DNA from 4 places in the Vibrio ziniensis genome. Region 3 is predicted to be linked to each of the others. Evidence: predicted binding sites of a transcription regulator. Region 3 holds the regulator's gene; each other region holds the start of a gene.
The links. The regulator PurR, encoded in region 3, represses purine synthesis genes. The targets are predictions, from matches to a motif close to TNANGNAAACGTTTNCNTNA.
Positions count from the first base shown of each region.

Region 1 (5,546 bases), 1.2 Mb from region 3:
AAAGTGATCACCAAACATGTCCATTACCTGCTTGCCTTCGTCAAGACGCAGAAGACCATTATCCACAAATACACAGGTTAATTTGTCGCCGATAGCACGCTGTACAAGCATAGCAACAACAGATGAATCCACACCACCAGAAAGAGCCAGAATGACTTCGTCGTCACCCACTTTCTCTTTAATACGAGCAACAGCATCTTCAATAATTGATTCAGATGTCCATAGACGCTCACAACCACACACACCAAGAACAAAGTTCTCAAGCATTTGTTGTCCTTGCTTAGTATGAGTTACTTCTGGGTGGAACTGAACACCGTAGTATTTCTTCTCTTCATTCGCCATTGCTGCGTATGGACAAGTATCTGTCGCACCAACTTTTACGAAGTCAGCAGGGATTTCAACAACTTTGTCACCGTGGCTCATCCAAACATCTTGAGTTTCAGCAAGGTCTTTGAACAGTGCAGATTCACCAGATACTTTAACTTGTGCGTAGCCGAACTCACGCTCTTCTGAACTTGCTACGCGACCGCCTAACTGCTCAGCCATAGTTTGCATGCCGTAACATACACCAAGTACAGGTACGCCTGAGTCAAAAACATATTGAGGTGCGCGAGGAGAGTTTTGTTCAGTCACGCTTTCTGGGCCGCCAGAAAGGATAATACCGTCAGGATTGAATTCGCGAATATCCGCTTCTTCTACGTCCCAGCTCCATAGTTCACAGTAAACACCGATTTCACGAACGCGGCGCGCTACAAGTTGAGTGTATTGAGAACCGAAATCTAGGATCAGAATTCGTTGATCATGAATGTTCTTTGTCATATTGAGCAATCTTATCAGCTAAATTGAGAATCGGAGGCGAGTCTACTCGCCTCTCTATAAGTCATCAAGTAAAAAAGCAAACGTTTACGTCGTGCAAATATTCAGTTAAGAAACTAACAACTACATTCAAACGTTTGTTAATCCAACGCGCTATAAATCTAGTCGCGCTATTAACCATTAACCCAAACGGTAGTTTGGAGCTTCTTTAGTGATTTGAACGTCGTGTACGTGAGACTCTGCCATACCAGCGCCAGAGATACGTACAAATTCTGCTTTAGTACGCATATCTTCAATAGTAGCTGAACCAGTCAACCCCATACTTGAACGTAAACCACCCATCTGTTGATGAACGATCTCTTTCAGACGACCTTTATATGCGATACGGCCTTCGATACCTTCTGGAACAAGCTTGTCAGCAGCGTTATCAGATTGGAAGTAACGATCTGAAGAACCTTGAGACATTGCGCCCAAAGAACCCATACCACGGTAAGATTTGTAAGAACGACCGTTAAATAGAATGATTTCACCCGGTGCTTCTTCAGTACCAGCAAACATTGAACCAACCATAACGCAAGATGCACCTGCCGCGATTGCTTTACAGATGTCGCCAGAGAAACGGATACCGCCGTCAGCAATAACGGGAATACCGTATTCGTTTGCCACTTCAGCAGCATCAGAAATAGCGGTAATTTGAGGTACACCTACACCTGTTACGATACGAGTTGTACAGATAGAACCAGGGCCGATACCGACCTTAACTGCACTTACACCAGCTTCAATCAGCGCTTTAGCACCTGCGCCAGTTGCTACGTTACCACCAATGATGTCTAAATCTGGGTATGCTGCGCGAGTTTCGCGGATACGGTTTAGAACACCTTCAGAGTGACCGTGTGAAGAGTCGATAAGTAGAACATCGACACCTGCTTCAACAAGCGCGGCTACGCGCTCTTCGTTACCAGCACCAGCGCCAACCGCAGCACCTACACGTAGACGACCGCGAGCATCTTTACATGCGTTTGGTTTACGTTCTGCTTTGTGGAAGTCTTTTGCTGTGATCATACCTGTTAATTGGAAATCATCATTCACAACCAGTACTTTCTCAACACGAGCTTCGTGCATTTTCTCTTGAACTTCAGCGCGAGTTGCGCCTTCTTTTACCGCAGCTAAACGCTCTTTAGGAGTCATTACTGAATCTACTTTTTTCGATAGATCAGTAACGAAACGAACGTCACGACCAGTAATGATACCAACAAGTTCGTTGCTTTCGGTTACCACAGGGAAACCCGCAAAACCGTGTTTTTCAGTTAGGGCAACCACATCAGCAATCGTTGCTTCTGGGTTAACGGTAACTGGATCTGCAACAACGCCCGCTTCGAATTTTTTTACTTTACGAACTTCTGCTGCTTGCTGATCGATTGACATATTCTTGTGAATAAAGCCAATACCGCCTTCTTGTGCAAGAGCAATAGCTAAACGAGCCTCTGTCACTGTGTCCATAGACGCAGAAATCATTGGGATATTTAGAGTAATATTTTTAGTTAGCTGCGTATGTAAATCGGCAGTGTTTGGGAGAACGGTGGAGTGTGCTGGTACGAGTAGAACATCGTCGAATGTCAGCGCTTCTTTGGCAATTCTAAGCATTTGCAATATCTCACAATTTAGAGGGTAAATATAAAAACAATCCAAATGCTCCACTTTCCGGTTTTAACAACTTTCTATATTAATAACCGAAAAGATGCATTTGGATTAGATATTGCGGACGGATTATACGCCCGACGCAATCGCTTGGCTACACATTTCTTTATTTTTAATTTGCATTCTAGCCCTTGCTATGTATTATATTGCCGCTAATTTCCATACTCACGTCTGGTTGAATAATTAGTGCCTTCCAATACCAATCCAAACATCTATACCGTTTCTCGTCTTAATGCTGAAGTACGATTATTACTAGAAAATGAAATGGGTATCGTTTGGCTAATTGGTGAAGTTTCCAACTTCTCCTCTCCCGTTTCCGGTCACTGGTATCTAACGCTTAAAGACTCTCGCGCCCAAGTAAAGTGCGCTATGTTCAAAGGCAATAATCGCTTTGTAAACTTTAAGCCGAAAAACGGTCAGCAAGTGTTGGTTAAAGCACGATTGTCCCTCTATGAACCTCGTGGTGATTACCAAATCATTATTGAGAGCATGCAACCTGAAGGTGATGGCCGCTTACAACAAGAATTCGACCAGCTAAAAATGAAGCTTGCTTCTGAAGGTCTGTTTGCTCAAACTTTAAAGAAAAGCTTACCTGAACACCCAAGATGTGTCGGTGTTATCACCTCAAAGACTGGCGCAGCTCTGCACGACATCCTTCAAGTTCTTAGACGCCGCGACCCTAGCTTGCCTATCATCATCTATCCTACTCTAGTTCAAGGGGAAGATGCATCGATTCAGATTGCTCAAGCGATTGGCTGTGCCAACTCTCGTGCAGAGTGTGATGTGCTGATCGTAGGGCGAGGCGGCGGTTCGTTGGAAGACTTATGGTGCTTTAACAGCGAAATCGTTGCCCGTACCATTGCAGCAAGCCAGATCCCTATTATCAGTGCGGTTGGACATGAAATTGACGTGACGATTGCTGACTTCGTTGCTGATGTTCGTGCGCCGACTCCATCAGCGGCAGCTGAACTGGTCAGCAGAGACAACACCAATAAGAAACAAGCGTTTCAAGCATATCGTCATAAAATAGCCAGCGCTATGCGCCACTATTTTGCTCAACAAAAATTTGAATTGAAACAGCTGCAACATCGCTTAGACAGACAACATCCAGCCAATCGTCTTCAACGTCAGCAACAGCAGCTTGATGAATACAGCATGCGCTTAGAGCGAGCAGTTCAAGCTCGTATCAACAAAACACAGCAGCATCTTGATAGGCAGAGGCATCAACTTCAGCTTTTGTCTCCAGAAAAAATATTGCGTAATCAGCAATATCTACTTTCAAGCAAAGAAAGAGAAATGAATGAAGCGATGAAACGATATCTTGTTTCTTCTCGTCATACATTTACTCGCTTGATGGACAAAATGAATGCGGTCAGCCCTCTGGCTACTTTATCTCGAGGCTATTCAATAACGCAAAATGCTCAAGGCGATGTCATTCATAACACCAGTGAAGTTCAGCAAGGTGACTTAATCGTTACTCGCCTAAAAGATGGAGAGATACGCTCCATCGTTAAATAAATTTCTCCTGTCAATGAAAAAAAGTATCCACCGGCATAGCCGGTGGTTTTTCATATGCGCCTATAAGGCTCTCCTACTGGCAGCGCCCTAGCAGGCGCGTAGTGATCTGACATTTGCATATGACTATTTCCTGCGGCCCGCAAACGGGCTACCTGAATACGGGAGCGACAATTGCTCTCCCATTTTATCCTGCTCTAGTTGGTGCTTTATGTAATTCTGTATCTTGCTCGTATTCTTACCTACCGTATCTACATAATAACCTCGGCACCAAAACTCACGATTCCGATATTTAAACTTCAAATCCCCGAATCGTTCATAAAGCATTAGGCTACTTTTACCTTTCAAATACCCCATAAACGCTGAAACACTCATTTTGGGCGGTATTTCTAAAAGCATGTGGATATGATCCGAGCAACATTCCGCTTCAAGAATGTTCACATTTTTCCATTCACATAGTTTCCTCAATATTTCACCTATTGCTCTACGTTTTTCTCCGTAGAACACTTGTCTTCTATATTTCGGTGCAAAGACTATGTGGTATTTACAGTTCCAGCGCGTGTGCGCTAAGCTCTTTTCGTCCCCCATTGGGACCCCCTTTCAATTCTTAATTAACTCTTGTAGTTGCCAGACCACAAGACGTTTTTATCAAATTGAAAGGGGTTATATAACTGATTTATAGCTGTAAGCTTTACGGAACCCCCAGCCTAGCTGGGGGTTTTCTCTATACAAAAAGGCCACTGAGGTCATCAGTGGCAAATCTCACAGTGAAACCTAGGGGAAACTTTTACTTTGCTCTTAAGTTGTCTCTAATCTTTTTTGTTAGGTTCTCAACATCGACAGGTCGTGAGAAGTAGTAACCTTGCAATAGATGACAAGCAAGATCAGCGAGAATCTGTGATTGCTCCTTAGTTTCTACACCTTCTGCAACAATTGTCAGTTGCTTAATACTCGCTACAGCCAAGATGCTTTTTACTAAGTTATACGCATCTTTATCTTCAACTAAATCATTGATAAAGCTCTTATCAATTTTCACTTCATCGACCGGTAACTTAGATAAATAGCTGAGCGACGAATAACCTGTACCAAAATCATCAATCGAAAACTTAATGCCAATCGCTTTAAGCTGCTCAATAACAGCAATGGTTCCAGGAATATCGTTTAGGAATGTACCTTCCGTGATTTCGAAAACAATGCGCTTTGAATCAATCCCCGTTGATTGGATAATCTCTATCGTACTATCGACAAAGCCTTTGCTCATCAGTTGGTTTGGTGAGATGTTTACAGATAACGTCAAAGCATCTTCGCCATTTGGGCTAATTGACTGAATATCTTTACAAGCTTGAGCAAGTACTAAATCACTGATCTTACCAATCACACCTTTTTTCTCAGCGATCGGAATAAAATCGAGTGGCGCAACTCGTCCTAGCTCTACGTTATCCCAGCGCACTAGCGCTTCAACACCAATGATCTTACCGTTTAACGTACTGACTTGCGGTTGGTAGTGAACATAAAAC
Region 1 is NZ_CP049331.1:748,453-753,998, reverse strand. Features, by position in the region: gene guaA (glutamine-hydrolyzing GMP synthase) at 1-819, opposite strand, end outside; gene guaB (IMP dehydrogenase) at 997-2,460, opposite strand; gene xseA (exodeoxyribonuclease VII large subunit) at 2,701-4,032, shown strand; gene tnpA (IS200/IS605 family transposase) at 4,156-4,617, opposite strand; gene G5S32_RS03380 (EAL domain-containing protein) at 4,817-5,546, opposite strand, start outside.
Region 1: the regulator PurR is predicted to act here: its motif matches at 2,593-2,612, upstream of guaB (IMP dehydrogenase).

Region 2 (5,546 bases), 1.5 Mb from region 3:
GCTGTCTGAACATGATTTGGGCGGCGCCAAAAATAGCTATACAAATTTCAAAAAAATTGAGGGTGATCATGATTAAAAAGATCGGTGTTTTGACTAGTGGTGGCGATGCTCCAGGCATGAACGCGGCTATTCGTGGGGTAGTACGTACAGCGTTAAGCTTAGGTATTGAAGTTTATGGTATTTACGATGGTTACCAGGGTCTTTATGAAGATCGCATCAAACAGCTTGACCGTTCAAGTGTTTCTGATGTTATCAACCGTGGTGGTACTTTCTTAGGCTCAGCTCGTTTTCCTGAGTTTAAAGAAGTCGCTGTTAGAGAAAAAGCGATTGAAAACTTGAAGAAACACGGTATCGAGGCTCTTGTAGTTATCGGTGGTGACGGTTCATACATGGGTGCTAAGAAGCTGACTGAAATGGGTTATCCATGTATTGGCCTTCCAGGCACAATTGACAATGACATCGCGGGTACTGACTACACTATCGGTTACTTAACTGCACTTAACACAGTTATCGAATCTATTGACCGTTTGCGTGATACTTCTTCATCTCACCAACGTATTTCTATCGTAGAAATCATGGGTCGTCACTGTGGTGACTTAACTCTGATGTCTGCGCTAGCGGGTGGCTGTGAGTACATCATTACGCCTGAAACAGGTCTGAATATGGATAGTTTGATTGCAAATATTCAGGACGGCATTAAGAAAGGTAAGAAGCATGCGATCATCGCTCTGACTGAGCTGATGGTGGATGCAAATGTTCTTGCGAAAGAAATCGAGAAAGCAACCAAGCGTGAAACTCGTGCAACCATTCTTGGTCATATCCAACGTGGTGGCAAACCAACAGCATTTGACCGTGTTCTAGCTTCTCGTATGGGTAACTTCGCGGTTCATCTATTAATGGAAGGCCAAGGTGGTCGTTGTGTTGGTATCCAAAAAGAAGCATTGGTTCACCACGACATCATTGATGCAATTGAGAACATGCGTCGTCCAGTGCGCAAAGACCTATACAAAGTTGCTGAAGAGTTGTTCTAACACTCATCTGATTTAGGTAAAGAAAAAGACCGCAAAATGCGGTCTTTTTTATGTTTGATGCTTAAAGAATAATGTCGCGAATTTCTGGGTCTTTACGCTCTAGATAGTGAATCGATTTAATACGACGGATGGTACGGCAGCGCCCACGAACTAACAGTGTTTCGGTGGTGGCAATATGACCTTTACGCGTGATACCTTCTAGCAAATCACCTTTAGTGATGCCTGTTGCTGAGAAGATAATGTTATCGCTACGGGCCATGTCTTCCATCTTTAGAACCACGTTCGCTTCAACGCCCATCTGCTTGCAGCGCTCTAGCTCACTTGCGCCCCAAATACGGTTATCTTCTGTGTCACCTTTAACTTGGTGACGTGGAAGCAAGCGCCCATGCATGTCGCCGTCAAGGGCACGAATTACCGCCGCAGATACCACGCCTTCAGGTGCGCCACCAATGCAGTACATCACATCCACTTCGCTATCTGGCATACAAGTAAGAATTGAAGCCGCCACGTCGCCATCTGGCACCGCGAATACGCGAACGCCCATCTGTTGCATTTCAGTAATCACCGCATCGTGACGAGGTTTTGCAAGCGTTGTTACCACAAGTGTATCGAGTGTTTTGCCTAATGCTTCTGCAATATTTTCTAGGTTTTCTTTCAGCGGCTTATTCAGATCGATACAGCCTTTCGCACCCGGACCAACAACCAGTTTTTCCATGTACATATCTGGTGCTTTTAGAAAGCTGCCTTTTTCGCCAGCGGCTAAAACGGCTAAGGCATTCGACTGACCCATCGCTGTCATACGAGTGCCTTCGATTGGATCAACAGCAATGTCCACTTCATCGCCACCTAGACCAACTTTTTCGCCGATGAACAACATAGGAGCATCGTCGATTTCCCCCTCACCAATAACAATTTCGCCTTGGATTTCTGTTTGATTCAGTAGTGTACGCATAACTTCTACGGCGGCACCGTCGGCGGCGTTTTTATCACCACGACCAAGCCATTTATAACCTGCTAGTGCAGCACCTTCTGTGACTCGAGAAAAAGCCATTGCTAAATCACGTTTCATTTTCACTCCAACTCAGAACGATAGGGGATAATTTCGGCGGCATTCTAACATAATAGTAGGAAAACGTTTGCTAATTAGCCCGGCAGAGAGTTGTATTGGATCAAAAGATAGTGAGATTTAGCACGTTACAGGACAGATTCTGATCAGGCTGTAGTTACTTTCTTAGATGAAAGTTAGCGCCAGGTAAAATTACGTTGTTTTTTTAAGCGAATAGCGAAAAAGATCGAATATAGTGAGTGTTTCTCTGGGCTTGGCTGAGTAGAATGGGGCAATAAGTGACGTTTTGTCCATTTCAACCGAATCAATAAAGGGTAAGTACCATGTCTTTTGAAGTACTAGAACAACTAGAAGCAAAAATCCAAACCGCGGTTGACACAATCGCTCTACTGCAAATGGAAGTTGAAGAGCTGAAAGAAGAGAAGCAAAAGCTAGTTGAAGAAGCAAATGAGTTGAAAGCGAACCACGAAGCTTCTGTACAAAAAGCGCAACAAATCCAACAAGAGCATGACCAATGGCAAGAGCGCATTCGTAGCCTACTTGGCAAAATGGATGATGTGGAATAAGCCTCTGCTTTTCACAAATAAAAAACGCCGAACAGTATCGGCGTTTTTATGTTTTGAATATCGAGCGAGAGTCGGCTCTCTTCAAAATTAACGAGTAGGGCGAACACCTAAGGTGTGGCACAACGCGTAAGTCATTTCAGCACGGTTTAGCGTGTAGAAGTGGAAGTCTTTTACACCTTCGCGTGACAGTACGCGAACCATATCAATTGCCTGACTTGCACCTACTAGCTGACGAGTCACTGGATCATCCTCCAAACCTTCAAACTGTTTTGCCATCCAGCTTGGTACTTTCACGTTGTTTTGTGCAGCAAAGCGAGATGCTTGAGCAAAGTTCGATACTGGAAGAATTCCCGGTACAATTTCTACATCAATGCCTGCCGCCACACAACGGTCACGGAAACGTAGGTAGCTTTCTACATCGAAAAAGAACTGAGTGATGGCGCGGTTAGCACCTGCATCTACTTTACGTTTCAAGTTCAATAAGTCAGCTTGAGCACTTTTTGCTTCTGGGTGTACTTCTGGGAATGCTGCAACAGAGATATCAAAATCATGGCGAGACTTTAATAGTTCAACCAGATCAGAGGCATACATCTCAGGCTTACCGCCGCCAGGAGGGATATCTCCACGTAGAGCAACAATATTGTGAATACCGTTCGCCCAGTAATCATCGGCAATGTTAATCAACTCTTCACGAGAGGCATCTATGCAAGTTAGGTGCGGCGCTGACACTAGACCTGTTTGATCTTTGATCGCTTTGATAATTGAGTGGGTACGGTCACGCTCACCAGAATTTGCACCATAGGTAACAGAAACAAACTTAGGTTGAAGAGTTTTTAGACGGTGTACAGAGTTCCACAAGGTTTCTTCCATCTTCTCTGAACTTGGCGGAAAAAACTCAAAAGACACATTAATGTTAGAAAGCTCAGAAATATTCTGGTTTAAAGCGTCAATATGACCTGCGTGCGTGTATCCCATCTTCTCTCTCCTTGTAGTTATCACTACAAACGCTGATATTCGTTTAAATTGACGTTTAGACGTCTATATGGCTACAGAATGAATTGAATACGTTTTAATGTCAACCCAACTATTATGAATTTTTCTCATGTTGATGGTGAAATCATTTCAATTCATTTAAATGCTAAATGGTGATTTTTCATACCAAGAAATAATAGTTTCGAGTGTTGTTCTGGATAAATGGAAGTTAATAGCGATAAAACAATAAAACTCGCCAGTTACGGCGAGTTTTATAAGGCTATAGGAAGCTTGAAAGTAGGTTGAGGTCAGACTGAATCGCTCCAGCGGTCACTTCTCGACCTGCCCCCGGCCCACGAATGACCAGTGGGTTGTCTTTGTACCAACGACTCTCGATGGCAAAGATGTTGTCACATGGCAATAGGTTTGCCAGTGGATGATCTTTCTCCAAAGCTTCAACACCTACACTTGCTTTGCCGTTTTTCTCTAGACGAGCCACATAGCGAAGCACTTTATCTTGCTTCTGAGCTTTCGCTAAACGCTCAGCTAGTCGCTCATTAAGTAATTGGCTGTTGTCGAGGAAGTCATCCAGCGAAATATCACGCAATTCTTTAGGAACCAGAGATTCTACTCGAATGTTTTGAGGTTCAACCTCCAAGCCTGATTCACGGGCGAGGATCACCAGCTTGCGCATAACGTCAGAACCGTCTAAATCGTTACGAGGGTCAGGTTCGGTCAACCCTTGTTGCCAAGCTAAATCCACCAGTTCGCTAAACGGGATTGAGCCATCATACTGTTGGAATAACCAAGAGAGAGTGCCTGAGAAAATACCAGACAGTGCAGTGATTTCATCACCACTTTCACGCAAATCTCGAACAGTGTGGTTGATAGGCAAACCAGCACCAACTGTCGCGTTATACAGCCAGTGGCGGCTGATCTTCGCAAACGCATCTTTGACTTGGTTGTAGTATTCGCTCGATGCGGAACCAGCAACTTTATTGGCAGAGATAAGGTGCATACCTTGTTCTGCAATATCCAGATATTGGTTAGCTAGGATTTTACTTGCTGTCACATCTAACACGATGGCATCGTCATAGCCTTGTAATTTGCCTAGCTTGTAGAGCCAGCTATTACTTTCATTTGGAATCGCTTCATCGCGATAACGGCTCAGAACTGTTTCTGGGTCGATACCTTGTGGGTCAAACCAGTATGTCTGGCTGTCTACCACAGCAACCAACTCAAAGTTCATACCTCTGCGTTTTTCCAACTCTTCTTTTTGTTCAGCAAACAGTTTTAGCCAGCTAGAGCCGATGTTACCTTTGCCGCATAACGCAAGAGCAACACGTTTCTGCGCTTGGAAAATTTGGTTGTGAACACCTACCACGAGCTTCTCGACGGGTGTTTGGCGTAGTACTGCCACTAAGCTAAGTTCTGATTCCGCTTCACAAACAAACTCTACCGGTGCATTTTTTAGTTGTTGGTAGAAACCGTAGCTATGGTTGGCGTTCTTGGTAACACCAGCACCGACGGCACCCACTAGGGAATAACCTTCTTTCAATTTGATGTCGGCTGCGGTTGCGATGTCTTGTAGGTATGCAAGAGCCCCCGACGCGATTTCAGCTGTGTATGCCAAGCGTAATTTATGTTGGTCTGCTTGCGCTTCAAAAGCGAGAGGTTCAAGTTGCTCGCGTTTGAGCTTCTCAAGAGTCTCACTGTAAACTCGTTCGAAATCATGGCCGTGACCAAACTCAAGTTCAATCAGTAGCACTTCATCTAATGAAGTAATGATTTTTGCTCCGCGACCTGACGCCAATACACGTTCAATTTTGGTTGAGCCTGATTCTGGCTTGTGACTGCAGCGCAGTTGAAGTTCCATTGCGCTTTGAGCAACTGGCTGTAACGTGCGGCTAT
Region 2 is NZ_CP049331.1:205,806-211,351, forward strand. Features, by position in the region: gene pfkA (6-phosphofructokinase) at 69-1,031, shown strand; gene glpX (class II fructose-bisphosphatase) at 1,093-2,100, opposite strand; gene zapB (cell division protein ZapB) at 2,421-2,663, shown strand; gene metF (methylenetetrahydrofolate reductase) at 2,751-3,638, opposite strand; gene G5S32_RS00935 (bifunctional aspartate kinase/homoserine dehydrogenase II) at 3,916-5,546, opposite strand, start outside.
Region 2: the regulator PurR is predicted to act here: its motif matches at 2,156-2,175, upstream of glpX (class II fructose-bisphosphatase).

Region 3 (5,546 bases):
AAGTTTGAAGCGTTTTCTATGCGGCATTCCCTCTAATACATGAGGAATATTGCCACATACTGCATTTTTATATACAAGCCCGTGGTAGTTGTAAAACATGATAGATGCCATGCCACCCGGTCTCACTTGAGCTAACAAGTTTTCTAAAGCGGGTTTTGGCTCAGCCAACCACTCCATCACAGCGTGAAACATCACCACGTCAACTGGCTCAGTTAAATGCTCCTGTATATTTTGCACAGGAGAATGGACCAACTGATATTGATCAAGCAAGCCATTATTGGCAATATCCTGCTTAGCAAGATTGAGCATTTCAGAAGAAAGATCACACAAGGTCACACGATGTCCGAGCTTAGCGAGCTTCTGTGACATCTGCGCTAGTCCCCCGCCAGCATCTAGAATGTGCAACGGAGTTTCTGATTGGTCAAAACTTGCCAACAACTGCGTCAGGTCTTCCCACACAATTACTTGACGGATTTCTCCTTTATCGGAGCCATAGATATTTTTTACAAATTTGTGGGCAATATCGTCGAAATTACGATCTTCTGTCACAGCGGCTTGGGTTATCATAGCGAATTCGTGCTGCTATTTTGTCATAGGAATAGCAGGAATAAAGAGGGTTTCACCCTTTTTATTGTCAAGTGCTGTTTTTTCGGACTATTTTGTTTATGTTTGAGCTGAAAAAAATTGTTTCATCCTTTTTAATGCCCTTACCAGCACTGCTGATTGTGGGATTTATTGGCTTAATGCTGATTATGTTTACTGCCAAACGTAAAACTGGCAGCCTCATCGTTCTGTTTTCTCTAACCAGTCTTTTTCTTATTTCGTTTCAACCCATATCAACAAGTTTGTTGATGCCTTTAGAGCGCCAATACCCCGCGTTTCTTCCTGTCGAAAGAAACATTGATTACGTGATGGTTTTAGGTAATGGACATGTTGTCGATGGCTATATACCACCAACTTCTGAACTATCACGAGCAGCATTAATGCGTTTAACGGAAGGAATACGTATTGCTAGGATGTACCCAGGATCCAAATTGATTCTTTCAGGTTATGCTGGTGGCAGCGAGTTTAGTCATGCTCGTATGTTAGCACGAGTCGCATTAGCACTCGGTGTAGCAAAGTCTGACATCGTGTTGTTAGAAACAGCAAAAGATACTTGGGAAGAGGCAAGACAAGCTGCTGCATTCGTACAAAGCAAAAAGTTGGTACTAGTGACTTCCGCCAGCCATATGGAAAGAGCAATTAAAGAATTTAATTCCGCAGGATTAAACCCGATTCCAGCGCCAACCAACTTTTTAGCTCAAGCTAACATTACTCAACCCTGGGATAAATACACGCCTCAAGCACGCTATTTGGAGCAAACCGAGCGCTTTTGGTACGAGAGCCTTGGTCAGCTTTGGCAAAAGATGCGCGATTATGTTGCTGGCTCTGATGGCAAACTAACACAAGATAAGTAGCTCCTTGCAAAGATGATATGAAGACCCGCTTTATGCGGGTCTTTTTTCGCCAACCTTCGCTCAACAAAGGTCTTCGATCTGCATACTTTAGTTCGCAAATTTCGTACAGAGCGTAATTATTGCTTAGACTTAGATAAAGAAAAGTACGGAGCTAAGTAATGAAAGAAATTAAAGCCTTTAACGAAAAACGAGCTGAAATCTATTGGTGGCTTTCAGGTTTGTTTGCTTGCGAACTCAGTTCACAAGACTTGTCACATTACTCATCCCCCGAAATTTACAATTTTCTCGCAGGACTTAGTGAAAACGACCATTTAGCAGTCTCCACTCACAAACTATGCGCAACTCTCAAGCAACTTCTCAAACATGAAGATGCACAAGTGCAAATTGCTAATAGCTTCTATAACCTATTTCTAAAATGTGATGGGAATTCGGCTCTCCCGTACGCATCTCTTTATATTGATAAATCAAAAATGAATAATAAAACTCCAGCACAAGCAATTGCTGAGTTAATGGAGCAAAATGGCGTACATGTTCAAGAGCAGACAAATGAATCATATGATCATCTCGCTATCGAATTAGACTTTCTCGGACACCTCATTATTCGCTCTAACGAACTTGAGAAAGAAGCCCGTATGGAACAGGCCCTAAAGTTCCAAGCGGACTATATTCGTCATCATCTATTGAACTGGATACCTGATTTTTCTTTTGATTGTGCGAGCAAGGATAAATTGGGATTTTATTCATCAATTTCAGTATTATTGGTCGCTTTTTTAGAGCTTGATTTAAACTATCTTACAGGCAATTGAAACTCATCGTTGGTTCAACAAAGGGCATGAATTGTGACTACAGTTAAGTTTGCGCTATTGATTTGTCGTTGCTAGCTAACCATTTGCGGTTTAAACTCAATACCATAAAAGATGAATCATTATTTAAAACTCAAACCGCTATATCGAAGCGGTTTTTGTGTTTTAACGACTTTAGGCTAGAAGCTTTATAAACTTCGCCGCTGCTGAATCCGGCCAGTAATGTGGGTTGTTTACCTAATAAAAAATTTAGCGAAATCAGCAGTCAAAACAGGACAAATATATGGCTACGATTAAAGATGTTGCTCGCTTAGCTGGCGTATCAACCACAACCGTATCACACGTAATTAATAAAACTCGCTTTGTTGCTGAAGCAACTCAAGAAAAAGTTCTCGAAGCAGTAAAAGAGCTAAACTACGCACCAAGTGCCGTAGCACGTAGCTTGAAATGCAATACTACCCGCACCATTGGTATGTTAGTTACTCAATCAACCAATCTATTCTTTTCTGAAGTCATCGACGGTGTAGAAAGCTACTGTTACCGTCAGGGTTACACACTGATTCTGTGTAACACAGGTGGCATCTACGAGAAACAAAGAGATTACATCCGAATGCTGGCTGAGAAGCGAGTGGATGGCATTTTAGTCATGTGCTCCGACCTAACACAAGAACTGTCAGAGATGCTTGAAAGTCATTCGGACATTCCAAAAGTCATCATGGATTGGGGTCCAGAAGCTTCTACTGCTGACAAAATCATTGATAACTCTGAATTAGGGGGCTATTTAGCGACTAAATACCTTATCGACAGAGGTCATAAAGACATTGCTTGCTTAAGTGGACACTTACATAAACTCGCTTGTCAGGAACGAATTGCGGGGTTCCGTCGCGCTATGGCAGAGGCGAACTTGACAGTGAATGATAACTGGATTCTTGAAGGCAACTTCGAGTGTGATACAGCAGTACTAGCTGCAGATAAAATTATCGCAATGGATAAAATGCCGACCGCTGTGTTCTGTTTCAACGATACAATGGCACTAGGGTTAATGTCACGTTTACAACAAAAAGGTGTTCGTGTACCCGATGACATTTCGGTAATCGGATACGATAACATTGAACTTGCAGAGTACTTCTCTCCGCCCCTAACCACGATTCATCAACCAAAACGTCGTGTGGGCAAAAACGCATTTGAGATTTTGTTAGAACGAATCAAAGATAAAGAGCATGAACGTCGAATCTTCGAAATGCATCCAGAAATTGTAGAGCGTGATACAGTAAAAGACCTTACAAAATAATTAGTTACTCTATTTAAGTACCGTTCAATAAGAGCCAGTGAAATTCATCTCACAAATATTAAAACAGTAATAAGCTCGCAAACCCAATATTCAAACTTTGATCAACGTCACATTTAGTTCACATAAATGTGATGCTTATTCAAAGTTTTGTTTATTATTTTGAAAGTAATGTCACGCACAGGGCAAACCATCTGAAAGGGTGGGACGCAAAGCCTCCGGCCTAAACCAATCCATGTTAGTTCATAATTGGTAGGTAGCGGGGTTGCCGATGGCAAAAAGGTATACATGAGTTGACGCTTGATTGACATGCTCAATGTATTCTTTTGCTATTCTCTCGGACCTGAATTTGGTGGCGTATTTATTAATACACCGAGACTAACAGCATGGATAAACCAGTACTAAAAGACTCAATGCGACTTTTTGAGCAACTAGGAAGCGTAAAATCGCGTTCTATGTTCGGAGGGTTTGGCATTTTCATCGATGACACGATGTTTGCTCTGGTCGTTAATGACCGACTACACATTCGTGCGGATGATCACTCCTCAAAGAATTTCCAACAACAAGGCTATGAACCTTACGTTTATAAAAAACGTGGTTTTCCTGTTGTGACTAAATACTTTGCCTTACCTGAAAATGTGTGGGATACCCCGCATCTAATTATTGAAAAAGCAAAGCAAGCCTTAGATGTCGCGAAACAAGAACGCGAGACTCAAGCTAAAGCGAAACCAGACCGACTTAAAGATCTTCCTAATATGCGTCTTGCTACAGAACGTATGCTCAAAAAAGCAGGAATCGATTCTGTTGACATGCTGCAACAGAAAGGCGCAGTGGCTGCGTTTAGAGCCGTGCAAGAGACTCATGCCACAACTGTTGGTATTGAGCTTTTATGGGCTTTAGAAGGTGCAATTGAAGGTAAGCATTGGTCTGTCATTCCCCAGTCTCGCCGCGATGAATTAATGCAGAAACTCTAGTTTCTATATTCGACTTAAAGATACAAAGCACTCTTCATAGGGTGCTTTTTTATGAATAATCAAAACCAAAATGAAATTTAAAGTCGGCTCTGCCTTTCCTATTCTCTATACATGATACCATTCTGGATAATTTCCTGATCAGTGAATAGGCGTCGATAAGCAAACCCTCCGAGCCATGGATGGATCGGAGGAGCTTCAGGGACGAATGAATGCGCGTTTGCGTTTGACGCCTATTCGCTGTTCTACCGATGCTCAGTCTGATCATATTTTTATCTAGGATGGTATGAGGAGCAAGTGATGGTTTTATCCAACTATTTTGGAGTTAACGATGAGTCATAAACTGATACTAGGGTTGATTTTAATTACCCTCATCGTTGTTATGGGTACTGAGTTTAGCCAATATCTCACTCTGGAATATGCGAAAACTCAACAAGCAGCCCTCTCTCAATACATAGACCAGAACCTCGTTTTTTCAGCTATTGCTTACTTTATCGCATATATTGTGATTACCGCTTTATCCATTCCCGGAGCTGCCGTTGTTACTCTTCTCGGAGCGGCTTTATTTGGCTTTTGGTTTAGTCTTATCTTAGTGTCTTTTGCTAGTACAATTGGTGCGACCCTCGCTTTTCTTAGCAGCCGATATTTGCTTCGCAATTGGATACAACACCGTTTTAGTGACAATCTTTCTGCCATCAATAAAGGTGTAGCGCAAGATGGTGCATTTTATCTGTTTACACTAAGATTGATTCCAGTGTTTCCATTCTTTCTTATCAACCTACTTATGGGCTTAACACCGATTTCAACGACTCGTTATTACCTAGTTAGTCAGTTGGGGATGCTCCCAGGAACGGCTGTTTATCTCAATGCAGGCACTCAACTTGCTGATATAGACACTCTGTCAGGAATACTATCTCCAAGCGTTCTACTTTCTTTTGCGTTATTGGGCATATTTCCGTTTTTGGCAAAACAAGTACTGACTAAACTTAAAAAGAGAACAATCACCGACGAGTAATATGAAAATATT
Region 3 is NZ_CP049331.1:1,940,288-1,945,833, forward strand. Features, by position in the region: gene cmoM (tRNA uridine 5-oxyacetic acid(34) methyltransferase CmoM) at 1-549, opposite strand, end outside; gene elyC (envelope biogenesis factor ElyC) at 639-1,457, shown strand; gene torD (molecular chaperone TorD) at 1,616-2,263, shown strand; gene purR (HTH-type transcriptional repressor PurR) at 2,544-3,551, shown strand; cyclic di-GMP riboswitch class I at 3,723-3,821, shown strand; gene G5S32_RS08875 (TfoX/Sxy family DNA transformation protein) at 3,935-4,522, shown strand; gene G5S32_RS08880 (TVP38/TMEM64 family protein) at 4,851-5,534, shown strand.

Region 4 (5,546 bases), on a different replicon from region 3:
ACGTAATATTGCAATTCGGTCAGTTTAGCTTTGATTTCACTATCCGACGGACGTGTGTACACTTTGACACTGTTCACCGCTTTGGTTTTATCGATGATCTCTCGTAACGTAACAGGATTGTCTACTCTGTCTTTACCAAAAATCTCATCCAAATATTGGTCGCGACCAGAAGCGTATCGATAGTACTTATAACGAAGCTTGTTAGTTTTGTAATAGTCTTGGTGATAATCCTCGGCAACCCAAAACTTGGTGAATGGGATCAGTTCGGTTTTTAGTTGCTTCTTAAAAATGCCCGATTGCTCTATCTCGTTCATAAAGTTAGACGCAATCTGTTTTTGCTCTTCATTGTGATAGAAAATTGCAGGACGATACTGGTTGCCTCTGTCAACAAATGAACCTTGGTCATCGGTTGGGTCGATATGGCGAAAGAACTGATCCAATACTTGTTCGTAAGTCACTTTCTTGGGATCGTACGCCACTTGAACGACTTCTATGTGCCCGGTTTTTCCTGAAGAGACTTCTCGGTATTTGGGGTTATCAACATTCCCGCCAGCATACCCAGACACCACATCAATGACTCCGTTGAGTTGCTCCATATCCGATTCTGTACACCAGAAGCAGCCGCCTGCTAGTGTTGCAACTTCGGTTTGCCCCATACTTTTTGAGTCCGATTGAGCAGGTTTCATTTCACTGGTGGCGTGACTAAGCGAAAAAAAAGATAAAGGGATTGCCGCCAAGAGTAGCAATAGTATTGTTGAGCGTTTCATGACTTTCCTTACCCATTTTTATAATTGGTATAAGAAAAGAACGGCACAGGAAGTGATAAATTTCAAATCATTTACTAAATAAATCTATCAGTAAAGGGAAAGGCAGCGATGAGTGAAGTGCTGCCTTTAGAGTTTCAAAGAACTTAACTCAAGCCGATAATATGGCCGTGTTCGTCAATGTCTAGTGACATAAATGCGGGTTTGTCTGGTAAACCGGGCATGGTCATCACATTGTCACACAGGGCATATACAAAGCCTGCACCAGCACAGAGCTTGAGTTCACGGATCATGACCTCAAAACCGCTCGGTGCACCTTTAATCGAAGAGTTTGTCGTAATCGAAAGCGGTGTTTTGGCAAAACAGACAGACAAGTTTTCAAAACCCTGTTCATTCAGTTGTTTTAACTGTGTTTGTGCTTTGTAGCTGAGCATGAATGAACCTGCGCCGTAACCTTTGGTGACAACATTGGTAATTTTGGTCATCAATGCATCTTCTGCTTGATAGAGAGGCATAAATAGAGAAGGCTTTTCACACTGCTTAATCACTTTATTAGCGAGATCTTTCGTTCCTTCTCCACCTTTTACAAAGCCTTCAGAAAGTGCTACCTCAACATCGTTTGGAAGTGCTTCAATCAATGAGATGAGTTGTTGCAGTTCTTCGTCAGTATCTTGAGGAAAACGGTTAATTGCAACCACTGCAGGAATGCCGTATTTATTTACGTTGTTGATATGCCATTTGAGGTTCTCAAAACCTTCTAATAATGCGTCTTTATCGGGTGAGAACAACGAGTCTGGTATTGCTTGACCCGGTTTCAGATCGAATTGACCTGAGTTAGCTTTGAGCCCACGTAGGGTGGCAACGATAACGGCACAATCGGGTGTTTTTCCTGATGCTTTCGCTTTGATGTTACAGGCTTTTTCAAAACCCATATCTGAGCCGAAACCACCTTCTGTGACTGTGTAATTGGCTAATCGTGTCGCAATATCATCGGCGATAATAGATGAGTTACCATGCGCGATATTGGCAAAAGGTCCCGCGTGAATAAGGGTAGGGACGCCCTCCAACGTCTGCATTAGGGTTGGTTTAATCGCTTCTTTCATACTAACTGTCATTGCGCCAGCCACTTGTAGATCTTCAGTGGTAACTGGATGCCCATCAAAACTGTAAGCAACCACGATTTTACCAATCCGTTGGCGTAAATCTTTAAGGTCAGAAGCCAAAGCTAGGATTGCCATTAACTCTGATGCTGCGGAGATATCAAATCCATCGGTGCGTTCATAGCCGTTAATCGTTTTACCCATTTCGTTCTGGCCGACAGTCACCATACGTAATGCGCGGTCGTTATGGTCAACCACACGTTTCCATACCACCTGATGTGGATCGATACGTAAGGCTTTTAGCTGAGTTCTACGCTCAAAATCTTCGTAGCCGTTACGTTGCTCATGGTAGATACGGGCATCAATGGCGGCAGAGGCAAGGTTATGCGCTGCGGTCACTGCGTGAATGTCACCGGTTAAGTGCAAGTTTAACTCTTCCATCGGCGCTACTTGAGAATAGCCGCCACCAGCTGCACCACCTTTTACACCAAAGATAGGCCCCATTGAGGGTTGGCGAATACAGGCAAATACAGATTGGTTTAGTTTTGCTAATCCCTGCGCGAGACCGATTGTGGTCACGGTTTTACCTTCTCCAAGTGGCGTTGGTGTAATTGCAGTCACCAACACAAACTTACCAATAGGTTTTTCGTGCAAGCGTTCTAAGCATTTTAACGAGACTTTTGCTTTGTAATGTCCATGGCTTTCATATTCTTCAGCAAGCAATCCTGCCTTTTCAGCCACGGCATCAATGTGAGTCAATTGAGTAGAACGGCAAATGTCGATGTCTGATAGCATAAAATCCTCAGAAGGTGTTTGTGTGTAGTTAGGCAAACGTTTGCGTTGGCATGTTATCTGGAAATATATCGATGTAAAGGTTTTTTACGAGAGGATTGTTCGATTGCGGTAATTTTCAAATTTATGCTGATTTGAGTCAAGTCGCGGATAATATTTGCTCAACGATTCAGTGGATAAAATAAGTAATGGATAAAGTAATCCCAAGCAATGAAATCCCAAAGGTGACCTAACGATCACCTTTGGGATTTCATTGTAAAGCGTCAGGCCATTTATACCCGTGCTAATTTGGCTTATACCAATGCTAATAGTCGCGCAGCTGTGACTAAGCCAGCTGTATTAGTTTTTCAACCAAACGTTCGATACCCGAAGCCGCTTCTGAAATGCTTTCTGCCAACATATAGGCAGGTGTTGATAGTACGTTGTGCTCGTGGTCGTAAACAAAGTCATCTACAGGACAGTTAATATGGTCACCACCCATGTGATTAAAAGCGACAGCGGTATCTTTATCATTACCGATCGTTCCCTGAACACCGTGTTCATAAATCATCGGTATAATGGTTGGCGCGATACAGAGATAAGCGGCTGGCTTGCCTGCTTGAGCAAAGGCTCGACATGCGGAAGCCACATGAGCGTTGATAGTACACTCTGTGCCTTTAATCGCGAAGTCGGTTAAGTTTTTTGCAGCGCCAAAACCGCCAGGGATAAGTAAGGCATCGTATTCGTCAGCCTTAAGTTTTTCTACATCATCAATTTTGCCACGAACAAGCCGAGCCGCTTCCACCAACACATTTCGTGTTTCTGTCATCTCTTCACCAGTCAGGTGATTGATAACATGTAACTGTTCAATATTAGGCGCGAAACAGTACCAGCTCGCACCTTGCTTCTCTATGGCATGGAGAGCTAAGACAGCTTCATGAATTTCTGAGCCATCGAATACTCCACAGCCACTTAAAATCACGGCTACTTTTTTCATCGACTTATTCCTTGTGTTTAGCAGGAGTTTTTCTAACCTTGCGACCTTTATTCGCTTTCAATTGGTTATCGGTAGATAAGTCTAGTTTAGGATCAGAGACTGGATCGTTGCATAGATCACAGCTCAAATTTTGTTCGATTTCAGTTTCTGGTTCAGATTCAGATAGGGCGTCATTCTCTGGGTAATGTTTCACCACAAACGGTACAAGCATGACGGAAGAAGGCAAAAAGTGTTTCATAGCACATCCAGTTGATACTCAAGCAGTTAGTACTGGTTTTATATGTCGTAAATGCTGGATGTTTATTGTGCTAAATCAGTGATTTTGCCTTTTTTATTCCTCGGGCTTTATTGTTGTGACTCAGAATAGACCTTCGTCCCAGATTGGCGTCAATCTGCCAAGTTTGTCTGCTACATATTCCATGAACGCTCTTACTTTGTGAGGAAGATGTTTACGTTCAGGAAACACCGCATAGATAGCGTGTTCAGGTAGCGAGTAGGCGGTCATTATCGAAATCAACTTGCCTGATAAAATGTCTTTGCTGACGAGAAATGTTGGTAACTGACCAACGCCTAAGCCTTCGATTAAAGCGCGGCGAATGGCTTCGCTGTTATTGACGATAAAGTTACCTTTGGGGATGACTTTAAACTCGTTGTGCTGCTGTTCAAACGTCCATTCACTGCCTCCTCGAAAATAGGAGTAAACCAGACAGTTGTGGTCAATCAGATCAGAAGGCTTTTGCGGAGAACCATGCTTTTTGAGGTAATCAGGCGATGCGCACAATACGCTTTTACACTGCACTAAACGTTTGGCAACTAAGTTAGAAATGGGCAAATTGCCGATGCGAATTGCTAAGTCAAATTCGCCTTCGATTAAATCAACCATTTGATCTTCCAGTTGCAGATCGATCGTTACCTTTGGATACTGGGCCAGAAACTCAGCGATGATAGGGGCGATATAGAGCACACCGAATGACATCGGGGCTGTGATTTTCAGCTTACCCTGAGGCTCACCTTGCAGTTCAGTGACAGCGTCCATCCCTTGTTGTGCTAATGCAAGTGCTTGAGATGCATGGTCATAATAGCGTTTACCGGCTTCAGTCAGACTGAGTTTTCTTGTGGTTCGATTAAGCAGACGTATGCCTAGATCATCTTCTAACTGTGTCACTCGTTTACTGATTGCTGACTTAGTGACGCCTAATTTTTCAGCTGCGAGTGAAAAACTGCCGCACTCCACGACAGCAACAAAAATAGGGATGCTTGAGAAGGTATTATCCATGTTTATTGTTGCCTCTAAATTAACAACAAGTTTCCGTTTCTAGAGATTATCATTTTATGGAAAACAATCTACACTAGGGTCAGCTTTTGAGGAGACAGATATGAAGTACGACTGGATTTTATTTGATGCTGACGAGACCTTGTTCCATTTCGATGCACTAAAAGGCATGCAATTGATGTTTGAACGTAAAGGCGTGAACTTTACTGAGCAAGATTTTCATCAATATCAGCAAGTAAATAAACCGCTTTGGGTCGATTATCAAAACGGCAACATCACTGCAGAAGAACTGAAACACATCCGTTTTATAGGTTGGGCAGAAAAGCTGGGAACTACTACAGCTGAGCTAAACACTGCTTTCTTGGAAGCGATGGCGGACATCTGCACTTTGCTGCCGGGTGCAAAAGAGCTGATGGATGCACTAAATGGCAAAGCGAAGCTTGGCATTATTACTAACGGCTTTACTGAGCTTCAGGCAATTCGTTTAGAAAGAACGGGAATGACTCACTACTTTGATCAAGTGGTGATTTCTGAAGAAGTGGGTGTAGCTAAACCTGATGCAGGTATTTTCCTTCATGCGATGGAAAGAATGGGTAACCCGAGTAAAGAGCGTGTATTGATGGTAGGTGATAACCCTCATT
Region 4 is NZ_CP049332.1:1,277,477-1,283,022, reverse strand. Features, by position in the region: gene msrB (peptide-methionine (R)-S-oxide reductase MsrB) at 1-767, opposite strand, end outside; gene G5S32_RS20750 (formate--tetrahydrofolate ligase) at 911-2,659, opposite strand; gene elbB (isoprenoid biosynthesis glyoxalase ElbB) at 2,982-3,632, opposite strand; gene G5S32_RS20740 (hypothetical protein) at 3,637-3,870, opposite strand; gene G5S32_RS20735 (LysR family transcriptional regulator) at 3,991-4,908, opposite strand; gene yjjG (pyrimidine 5'-nucleotidase) at 5,009-5,546, shown strand, end outside.
Region 4: the regulator PurR is predicted to act here: its motif matches at 2,688-2,707, upstream of G5S32_RS20750 (formate--tetrahydrofolate ligase).